Regions from separate parts of the Streptomyces mobaraensis genome, predicted to be linked through region 2. Evidence: riboswitches for the same ligand, from Rfam matches in the RefSeq annotation. Region 2 holds a riboswitch; the other holds the start of a gene.
The links. A riboswitch is a leader RNA that binds a small molecule or an ion and turns the genes downstream of it on or off. The one in region 2 is predicted to bind S-adenosylmethionine.
Positions count from the first base shown of each region.

Region 1 (5,130 bases), 2.3 Mb from region 2:
CTCTCACTGGGAGAGTGCTAAGCCAATGATTAGCACTCGGCACCTCCGAGTGCAAGCGTCCTTCCGAAGACCGGGGTCATCCCGGACACCGTCCCGGAGGGGTTCCGGGCCTCGTTTCGAACGGATCCCGGAGGCGCCCCGGAGACCCTGCCCAGCGGGAGACCGGCGCACTCCCCGCACCGCCGGCCCGGACGGCCGAACAGTCCGTCCACCGAACAGACGAACGGACACGACAAAGGGGTCCGCACCTCCCGGTGCGGACCCCTTTGACAGACTGAGCGATCGGTGGTCGATGCGCCGCGGTCAGGCGGTCACCCTCACCATGTCGGCCTGAGGTCCCTTCTGGCCCTGCGAGATCTCGAACTCGACCCGCTGCCCCTCTTCCAGGGTGCGGTAGCCGTCCATCTGAATCGCGCTGTAGTGGACGAAAACATCCGCACCACCGTCGACCGCGATGAAGCCGTACCCCTTCTCCGCGTTGAACCACTTGACGGTGCCCTGAGCCATGCCTAACTCCCCTATTACTGGCCCTTGCACAGGACCGCACTTCGCGGACCCGGGTCAGACCTCACCCCTTGTGACACCGAGGGGTGTGCGCCGGAACGCGTCGACCGCGGCTGAATGTATCTGCACGGATGCCGTCTGCAACAGGTCAGACGGACGAGAAATACCGGCGTCGCCGAGCGGCGATCTCCACCCAACAGGGGATGTTCCAGGGCAAGTCGGGCCGGACATACACCGGCCAACCCGACAATTCGCACGCGTAATTCCCGCGCAACTTGACGGGTTCTCATATGCGTTCGGCTCTGACACCGGAGGGGGAACGTCCCAACTGTATCGCGCTTCAACAGACGGAATCGCCCCGTCCGCTTAGCGGCCGGGGCGATTCACGGTTCGCGTGTGGTTCCCGTTGCCGGGTGAGTCTCTCGATGCCGTCGGGCGCGCCGCCTCGCGGGCGCTCGGCGTCGCGGGCGCTCAGCCGCCCGCCACCGCCGGGATGATCGACACGCCCGCGCCGTCCGGGGTCGCCGCGGCGAGGCCGCCCTCGAAGCGGACGTCGTCGTCGTTGACGTACACGTTGACGAAGCGGCGCAGTTTGCCGGCGTCGTCGAGGAGCCGGGCGGCGATGCCCGGGTGGTTCTTCTCCAGGTCGCCGATCACCTCGGAGAGGGTGGATCCCTGGGCGGGGACTTCGGCGCGGCCGTCGGTGTAGGTGCGGAGGATGGTGGGGATGCGGACGGTGACGCTCATGGGGTCGCCTTTCTTGTGAGTGGTGTGGCGTGTGTGCGTGCGCGGGGGGGCGCGGGTGGGGTGCCCCAGTCCCGCCCTTTCACCGTTTCTTGCAGGGGCTGCGCCCCCGCACCCACAAGCGCCCTGCGGGGTCAGGGGCGGCAGCCCCAGGAAACGGTGAAAGTGGGGGTACCCCCTCTGGGGGAGGGACCGGGGCCGCCCACCCCTACCCCAGCCCCGCCTCCCGGAAAGCCCCCAAGCTCGGCCTGATCGTCACCGACGGCCCCGCCGCCACCGCGTCCAGCGTCTTCAGCCCGTCCCCCGTGTTCAGCACCACGGTCGTCAGCGAAGGATCCAGCACCCCCGCCTCCAGCAGCTTCCGCGTGACGCCCACCGTCACGCCGCCCGCCGTCTCCGCGAAGATCCCCTCCGTGCGGGCGAGGAGCCGGATGGCGTCCACGATCTCCGGGTCGGTGACGTCCTCGACGGCACCTCCCGTGCGCCGGGCGATGTCGAGCACGTACGGCCCGTCGGCCGGGTTCCCGATGGCCAGGGACTTGGCGATCGTGTCGGGCTTGACGGGACGCACCACGTCCTGGCCGTCCTTGAAGGCGCGGGAGACCGGCGAGCACCCCTCCGCCTGGGCGCCGAAAATGCGGTACGGGCGATCCTCCACCAGCCCGAGGGCGATCAGTTCCCGCAGCCCCTTGTCGATCTTCGTGAGCTGGGAGCCGGAGGCGATGGGGATGACGAGCTGGTCGGGCAGCCGCCACCCCAGTTGCTCGCAGATCTCGTAGGCGAGGGTCTTGGAGCCCTCGCCGTAGTAGGGGCGGAGGTTGACGTTGACGAAGCCCCATCCCTCGCCCAGCGGGTCACCGATGAGCTCGGAGCAGAAGCGGTTGACGTCGTCGTACGTCCCCTCGATGCCGACGAGGTCGCCGCCGTAGACGGCGGCCATGACGATCTTGCCGGCCTCCAGGTCGTGCGGGATGAAGACGCAGGACCGGAGCCCGGCGCGGGCGGCCGCCGCGCCCACCGCGCCGGCCAGGTTGCCGGTCGAGGAGCAGGACAGCGTGGTGAATCCGAAGGCGCGCGCCGCCTCCACCGCGACCGCGACGACGCGGTCCTTGAAGGAGTGCGTGGGGTTTCCGGAGTCGTCCTTGACGTGCAGCTCTCCGGTGACGCCCAGCTCCCTGGCCAGGTTGTCGGCGCGGACGAGCTGGGTGAAGCCGGGCCGGAGGTTGGGCCGGGAGGCGACGTCGGCGGGGACGGGCAGCAGCGGCGCGTACCGCCAGATGTTCGCGGGGCCGGACTCGATGCGCCGGCGCAGGCCCTCGGGGTCGCCGAGCGGCAGCTCGTAGGCGACCTCCAGCGGGCCGAAGCAGGAGGTGCAGGCGAAGACCGGTCCGAGGGGGACGCGCTCGCCGCACTCGCGGCAGGACAGCGCGACGGCGGGACCAAAGGAACCGCCAAAAGAAGTGGTGGCGGAAGTGACGCTTTCGACGGCTTGCACAGCCATGGAGGCGAGGCCCTTTCTCCTCATCTTCCCCGTGGCGAACCTCGCCACGAGACGGAATTGGCACCTTCCCCGCCGGGAGCCTCACAAGGAGACCGGCTGGAGGGTTGCCGGGGCTTCAACGGGCCGTGTCCCTCTGCCCCTCTGGATGAGCGGTATGGCACTGGGCAGCACCCAGGCGTTTGTGCGCGCGGCACCCCCGACATACGGGCGGGCTCCGCGTTGTTCAAGACTGTATCGGAAGGTGCGGCGCGGCGAGAGGGCCGTTTCGCACCGCGAGACAGATCACCACACCGTTCACAAGCGAGGAGTCGTTCACGTGCTGGAAGAGGTGGAGCGCTGGCTGTCCCGGCGGTCCTGGACCGCGGCGGACCGCCCGCTCGACCGGCTGCTCGCCGCGAAGCGCGCGACGGGTACCACGGTCAGCGTCGTCCTGCCCGCGCTGAACGAGGAGGCCACGGTCGGGGACATCACCGCCGCGATCCGCCGCGACCTCATGACGGACGAGATGCCGCTCGTCGACGAGCTGGTGGTCCTCGACTCCGGTTCGACGGACGGCACGGCGCGGGTCGCCGCGGCGGCCGGGGCCCGGGTCGAGCACCGGGACGCCGTGCTCCCCGGCCTGCCCGCCGTCCCCGGCAAGGGCGAGGTGCTGTGGCGGTCCCTGCTGGTGACCTCCGGCGACGTCGTCTGCTTCATCGACGCCGACCTGCGCGACTTCTCGTCCGCCTTCGTCTCCGGGATCGTCGGCCCGCTGCTGACCGACCCGGACGTGGACTTCGTCAAGGCGATGTACGACCGCCCGCTGGGCGAGGCGGCGGGCCAGGGCGGCCGGGTGACGGAGCTGGTCGCCCGCCCGCTGCTCAACCTGCACTGGCCGCGGCTGGCCGGTTTCGTGCAGCCGCTGGGCGGCGAGTACGCGGCCCGGCGCTCGCTGCTGGAGCGGCTGCCGTTCCCCGTCGGCTACGGCGTGGAGCTCGGCCTGCTCGTCGACGCGCTGCACACGGTGGGCCTGGACGCGCTGGCCCAGGTCGACGTCGGGGTGCGCAAGCACCGCCACCAGGACGGGCGGGCGCTGGGCCGGATGGCCGCCGCCATCTACCGCACCGCTCAGCTGCGGCTGGGCCGCGAACCGCTGGTGCGCCCGGAGCTGACCCAGTTCGAGCGCACGGCGGAGGGGTTCGTTCCGCGGACGTATCCGGTGGACACCGAGGAGCGCCCGCCGATGACGCAGGTCCCCGAGTACGCGCGGCACCGCGCGGCGTAGACCTACGGAGACGGGCGGCGTAGGCGTACGCGAAAGGGCAACGGGGGGAGGCGTACGTTTGAGCGGATGGCGGCGTGGCAAGGCTCGCGTCATGGTCGCTGAGCACGTGCAGAACGCCCCCATCGTCGTGGCATCCAACCGCGGCCCGGTCTCCTACCGGGTCGCCGAGGACGGCTCCCTGACCTCCGGCCGGGGCGGCGGTGGCCTGGTCTCCGGGCTCAGCGCCATCGGTACGGACTCCGGCGCGGTGTGGGTCTGCGCCGCGCTCGGCGAGGGCGACCGGCTCGCCGCCCGCCGCGCGGGCCGCCGGCTCGACCCGGCCGACACCGGCGGGTACGGCGTGCGGATGCTCGACGTCCCGGCCGAGACCTTCGCCGCCGCGTACAACGGCATCGCCAACTCGGTGCTGTGGTTCGTCCACCACCTGCTCTACCAGACGCCGCTGGAGCCCGTCTTCGACGCCGGGTTCCGCGAGCAGTGGGCCGCGTACGAGACGTACAACGCCGCCTTCGCGGACGCGCTCGCCGAGGAGGCCGCCGAGGGCGCGGTGGTGCTCGTCCAGGACTACCACCTGACGCTGGTCCCGGGCCTGCTCCGCGAGCGCCGCCCCGACCTGCGCATCAGCCACTTCTCGCACACCCCCTGGGCGCCGCCGGACTACTACCGGATGCTCCCCGACGACGTGGCCGCGCAGGTGCTCCGCGGCATCCTGGGCGGCGACCGCGCGGCGTTCCTCACCCGCCGCTGGGCCGACGCGTTCGCCGCCTGCTGCGCGGACGTCCTCGGCGCGGAGGTCGTCCGCGCGGACGACGGGTCGGCGACGGCCGTGCGCCTCGACGGCCGGACGACGCTGCTCGGCGTCCACGGCCTGGGCGCGGACGCCGCCTTCCTGCGCGAGCGCGCCCACCGGCCGGACGTCGAGGAGCGGATGGCCGCGCTGCGCGAGCAGGTCGGGGCCGGCCGCCGGACGATCGTCCGCGTGGACCGCACCGAGCTGTCGAAGAACATCGTCCGCGGCCTGCACGCCTTCCGGCGGCTCCTGGAGGACCACCCGCAGTGGCGCGAGCGCGTCGTGCACATCGCGTTCGCGTACCCGTCCCGGCAGGACCTCACCGTC
Region 1 is NZ_CP083590.1:3,146,804-3,151,933, forward strand. Features, by position in the region: gene K7I03_RS13400 (cold-shock protein) at 304-507, opposite strand; gene K7I03_RS13405 (MoaD/ThiS family protein) at 976-1,251, opposite strand; gene thrC (threonine synthase) at 1,457-2,749, opposite strand; SAM riboswitch class I at 2,767-2,901, opposite strand; gene K7I03_RS13415 (glucosyl-3-phosphoglycerate synthase) at 3,066-4,013, shown strand; gene K7I03_RS13420 (alpha,alpha-trehalose-phosphate synthase (UDP-forming)) at 4,105-5,130, shown strand, end outside.
Region 1: another riboswitch for S-adenosylmethionine. It lies ahead of thrC (threonine synthase); the one in region 2 lies ahead of K7I03_RS24210 (aminotransferase class V-fold PLP-dependent enzyme).

Region 2 (5,130 bases):
AAGCGCCTGCCGCACGGTGAGTTCGTGGAGGTCCACGAGCCGCTCACGCAGGAGCAGCTGCACACGCTCACCGCGCACGAGCAGCCGAAGCCGCTGGAGCTGGAGCCCGAGGTCGACAAGAACGGCGTCGCGCGCAAGGCGTCCATGGGCCAGAAGATGAAGGTCCGGCTCTCCAAGAGCATGTACGGGGAGGACAAGTTCGTCCCCAAGGCCACGGCGGAGGAGTTCCAGGAGATCACGAGCGGCCACGGCCACCACTGATCCCCTGATCTCCCTCTCCGGATACTGATCACAGCTGATCGCCACGGCAGGAGCCCCGTCCAGCGCATGGACGGGGCTCTTCGCCGTCCCGGGAGCTGGTTAGGCTGGGCACGTGCCCTGCGAGGACAGGGCCCCGTACCGACCACCAGGAGCGTGGACCATGAACGTTGCGACCCCGACAGGCGGCGACGGCACGGTGTCCCGGTCCTGGCCCGGCGTCCTGGAGGCGCTGCTCGGCGGACGCGACCTGGGCGCGGACGACACCGCCTGGGCCATGGACCGCATCATGCGCGGGGCCGCCACCGACGCCCAGATCGCCGGCTTCGCCGTGGCCCTGCGCGCCAAGGGCGAGACGGTCGCCGAGATCTCCGGCCTGGTACGGGCCATGTACGCGCACGCCAACCTCATCGAGGTGCCCGGCCCCAGCGTGGACATCGTCGGCACGGGCGGCGACGGCGCGAAGACGGTGAACATCTCGACGATGTCGTCGATCGTCGTCGCGGGGACGGGCGTGAAGGTCGTCAAACACGGCAACCGGGCCGCTTCGTCGGCGAGCGGCGCCTCCGACGTCCTGGAGAAGCTGGGCGTCAACCTGGACCTCTCCCCGGAGCGGGTGGTGGAGGTCGCCCACGAGGCCGGCATCACCTTCTGCTTCGCCGTGAAGTTCCACCCCGCGCTGCGGCATGTGGCGGCCGCCCGCCGCGAGCTGGGCGTCCGGACGACGTTCAACGTCCTCGGCCCGCTCACCAACCCGGCCCGCGTCCGCGCCCAGGCCACCGGCGTCGCCGACGCCCGGATGGCGCCCATCCTGGCCGGGGTCCTCGCGGAACGGGGCTCGTCCGCCCTGGTGTTCCGGGGCGACGACGGGCTGGACGAGCTGACGACCACGGCCACGTCGCGGGTGTGGGTCGTACGGGACGGTGCGGTGCGGGAGGAGCACTTCGACCCGCGGGACGTGGGGATCGACCTGGTGCCGGTCGAGGCGCTGCGGGGCGCGGACGCGTCGTACAACGCGGATGTGGCGCGGCGGGTGCTGGCGGGGGAGAGCGGGCCGGTGCGGGATGCGGTGTTGTTGAACTCGGCGGCTGCGCTGGTGGCTCTGGAGCCGTCCGACGAGCCGCTTGCGGTGCGGATCGCCGGGGGGATCGCGCGGGCGGCGGAGTCGATCGACTCGGGGGCGGCGCGGGCCGCTTTGGAGCGGTGGGTGCGGGTGAGCAACGGGGGGTGAACGGGGGTGGGGGTGCCCCGGTCCCTCCCCCAGAGGGGGCACCCCCATTCTCCGTTTCTTGCGGGGGCTGCGCCCCCGCACCCCCGAAACCGCACTATCCAGCCCGTCCGGCGTTTGAGGACGAGCGGCGGAGCCGCGAAAGCGGGGTCTGGGGCGCAGCCCCAGGAAGTGGTGAATGGGGGTGCCCCCTCTGGGGGAGGGACCGGGGCACCACCCCCCGGACGTGAACCGTCCGTATCGCGGAACCCGCTTTCGCCGCCCTGATCCGCTATGCCATACTCGCCGCCAGGTCACGAGTGACAGCGACACAGGCCCCGGCCCGCTGTCCGGCAACCCTCCGTCCGTGGCGGGGTGCCCCGGGTGATGACCGGGCCGCAGGCAGCGAGGTCTGCGGCAAGCGCGGATCCCTCGCCAGGGATCCTGGTCGTCGAGGGAGTTCCTTCCGTGATCCAGCGAATGCGCTAGGGCCGAGAGCCCCTTCTCCGCGCCCGCACGTTTCCCTTCTCCTGCGCCGCCGCCGTGCCGCCGCGCAGTGATCCGGCCTGCCTTCCACGGGAGTTCGTCATGTCCTCCGCCGTTTCAGCCCTCGCCCCCACGACCGTTGTCGCCGGCTCCGCGCCGTCCCTGCCGCTGCCCGTCCTCGGGCGGGACGTCCGCGTTCCCGTCGCCGGCGGTGGCGAAGTGGCCTACGCCGCCCTCGACTACGCGGCGAGCGCGCCCGCCCTGCAGCGGGTGTGGGACGACGTCGCCGCCTACGCGCCGTATTACGGCAGCGTGCACCGGGGGGCCGGGTACCTCTCGCGGCTCTCCACCGAGCTGTTCGAGAACAGCCGCGCGACCGTCGCCGCGTTCCTCGGCTGCAGGGCGGACGACCAGGTGGTGTTCACCCGCTCGACCACCGACTCGCTCAACCTCCTGGCCGCGGCCCTGCCCGCCGGCACCCGGGTGTTCGTCTTCGAGACCGAGCACCACGCCGCCCTGCTGCCCTGGGCCCGCCGCGCCGGGACCGGCGAGACGCCCGTCACCTGGCTGGACGCGCCGCGCAGCCCCGCGGAGGCCGTCGAGACGCTGGAACGGGCGCTGGCGGCCCGGGAGCCGTACGGCCCCGCGCTGGTGTGTGTGACGGGTGCGTCCAACGTGACCGGGGAGCTGTGGCCCGTCCGCGAACTCGCCGCCGCCGCGCACGCGCACGGCGCCCGTGTCGTCCTCGACGCGGCACAGCTCGCGCCGCACCGCGCGGTGGACATCGGTGAACTCGACGTCGACTGGGTCGCCTTCTCCGGCCACAAGCTGTACGCGCCGTTCGGCGCGGGGGTGTTGGCGGGGCGCGCGGACTGGCTGCGGGCGGCCGAGCCGTACCTCGCGGGCGGCGGCGCCACCCGCAGCGTCACCCGGGACGCGTCCGGCGCGCCCGCGGTCGAGTGGTTCGACACCGTCGCGCGGCACGAGGCCGGCTCCCCGAACGTCATCGGCGCGCATGCCGTCGCCTCCGCGTGCCGGGCGTTGACCGAGGCCGGGTTCGAGCGGCTCGCCGCCCGGGAGGAGGCGCTGCTCGCGCGGCTGCGGGCCGGGCTCGCGGCGGTGCCGGGGGTGCGGGTGCTGTCCCTGTTCGGGGATGACGCGCCGCGGGTGGGGGTGGTGTCGTTCGTCGTCGACGGGTGGGAGAGTTCCGCGTTCGCCGCGGCTCTTTCGGCGGAGTACGGGATCGGGGTGCGGGACGGTCTTTTCTGCGCGCATCCGCTGGTGCGGGCGCTGCTTCCTGCGGGGGGCTCGGCTGTGCGGGTGAGCTTTGGCGTCGGGACGCCTGATGAGCATGTTGAGCGGTTTGTGGGGGCGGTGGGGGAGTTGGTGCGGCGGTAGTCCCTCCGGGGGTGTGCCCCGGTCCCTCCCCCAGAGGGGGCACCCCCATTCGCCGCTTCCTGGGGCTGCGCCCCAGAGCGGCTCCGCCGCTCGTCCTCAAACTCCCCCAGAGGGGGGACCCCCAACGGGCTGAATAGGGCGCTTGAGGACAACCGCGCGAAGCGCGGTATCAGGGGGTCCGGGGGCTTGCCCCGGGAATCGGCGAAGTGGGGGTCCCCCCTCCGGGGGAGGGACCGGGGCACCGCCCGCCGCATGCGCCCTGCGGAGCGCCTAGGCCTTCCGTCGGGGCGTGGCACCCGGACTCTGGCCATGACGTGGGCTGTGCGACGCCCTGGAGGCGAGTGCGGAGGGGCGTTTCACCCCGTCGCCGGGTGTCGGACGGGAGTTCCGCGAGGCCCTGGGCGTCCTGCTGGAACGGGCCCCACAGGCGGGCGCCGTACGGCGGGACGTGGTGCTGGACGGCGTCCTCGCCCTGCTCCTCGGATGTTCGATGGAGCGGCGGCGCGGCCCCGGCATGCCGCCCGACAGGATGGCGGCGCTGGCCTGCGACAGCCTCCGTCCGGGGCGGGGTGTGACGAAACCGCCCCCGAGGCCCCGGGGGCCGGCGTGACGAAACCTGGTGTGTGGTCTGTGGCGGTTCGCTGTCCGCCGCCCGTACGGGGGCCGCCCCGGTTCCGCCGCCTGTCGGCAGAAGGCGCATCGCGAGCGGCGGCTGGGCGTGCTCCGGGGGCCGTCCGCGCAGCCGTAGTGGTCCCGCCGTCCAAGGCCGTTCCCCTCACGTGATTTGTGGTGCAAGCTGTTCCATAAATCGGTCGGTGAACGGAGGCGTCGAGCCATGGCGAGAAGTACCACCAAGGCAACTACCAAGGAGACCGTCAAGGGGAACGGCCGCGCGGGGCGTGGTCCCGATCCACGGGCGGAGCGCAGCAGGGCCGCGGCGCTGGCGGCCGCAGGTGATCTGCTGATCGAGGGCGGGTGGGCCGAGGTGACGCACGTGGCCGTGGCGGCGCGCAGCGGCGTAGGGCGGACCACGCTGTACCGGCACTGGCCGGAGGCGGCGATGCTCATCCAGGAGCTGCTCGCCGATATTTTCTCGGTGGATCACAGCGAACGCACGGGTGATCTGCGCAGCGACCTCCGCAGCGAAGTGGGGGTAATCGCCGCGATGTTGTGCAACCCGAAGCAGGAGCGGGCGCTACGGGTCATCATCGATCAGGCGCCCCTCGATCCCCGGTATGCGGCGGTTCTGGAGTCCTGCACCCGCAAGGGAATGTCGGCGCTCCGCGAGATTCTGGCGGAGGGCAGCGCACGGGGCGAGCTTCCCGGGTCGCTCGATATCGACGTGGCCGTGGACCGGCTCATCGGTCCGCTTGTCTTCCGGCGGCTGGCGGAGGGGGGTGACTTCGCCGGAGGCTATGTCGCCGAGCTGGTCGACGACTTCCTGAGGGCGCAGGCGGCCAAGAAGTGACGGGGTTGGCCGAACTTCCCATTCCGCGATCTTGATTGGCTCTCCAGCGGGACACCTGTGGCGCACCTGCGGGGCACCAATGGCCCGGCGGAACCTCAGGCATCATCTGTGGAACATCTTGTGCCATGGAGTGGGCCGTCGATGATTCGTCGGGGTATGGGGGCGAGGGGCACGGGTGGTTGACGCGGCGTTCCCGGATGACGCGGTACCCGGACAACACAGCCCACTCGGGTGGCACAAGCCAACGAGGGGAGTTTCCGCGTGAGCCAGCTGATGGATTGCGGTGTCCGCGAAGAAGTGCGCGTGTGCCACG
Region 2 is NZ_CP083590.1:5,491,185-5,496,314, forward strand. Features, by position in the region: gene qcrB (cytochrome bc1 complex cytochrome b subunit) at 1-261, shown strand, start outside; gene trpD (anthranilate phosphoribosyltransferase) at 422-1,489, shown strand; SAM riboswitch class IV at 1,778-1,895, shown strand; gene K7I03_RS24210 (aminotransferase class V-fold PLP-dependent enzyme) at 2,054-3,349, shown strand; gene K7I03_RS34395 (SbtR family transcriptional regulator) at 3,669-3,959, shown strand; gene K7I03_RS24215 (TetR/AcrR family transcriptional regulator) at 4,185-4,817, shown strand; gene K7I03_RS24220 (ATP-binding protein) at 5,121-5,130, shown strand, end outside.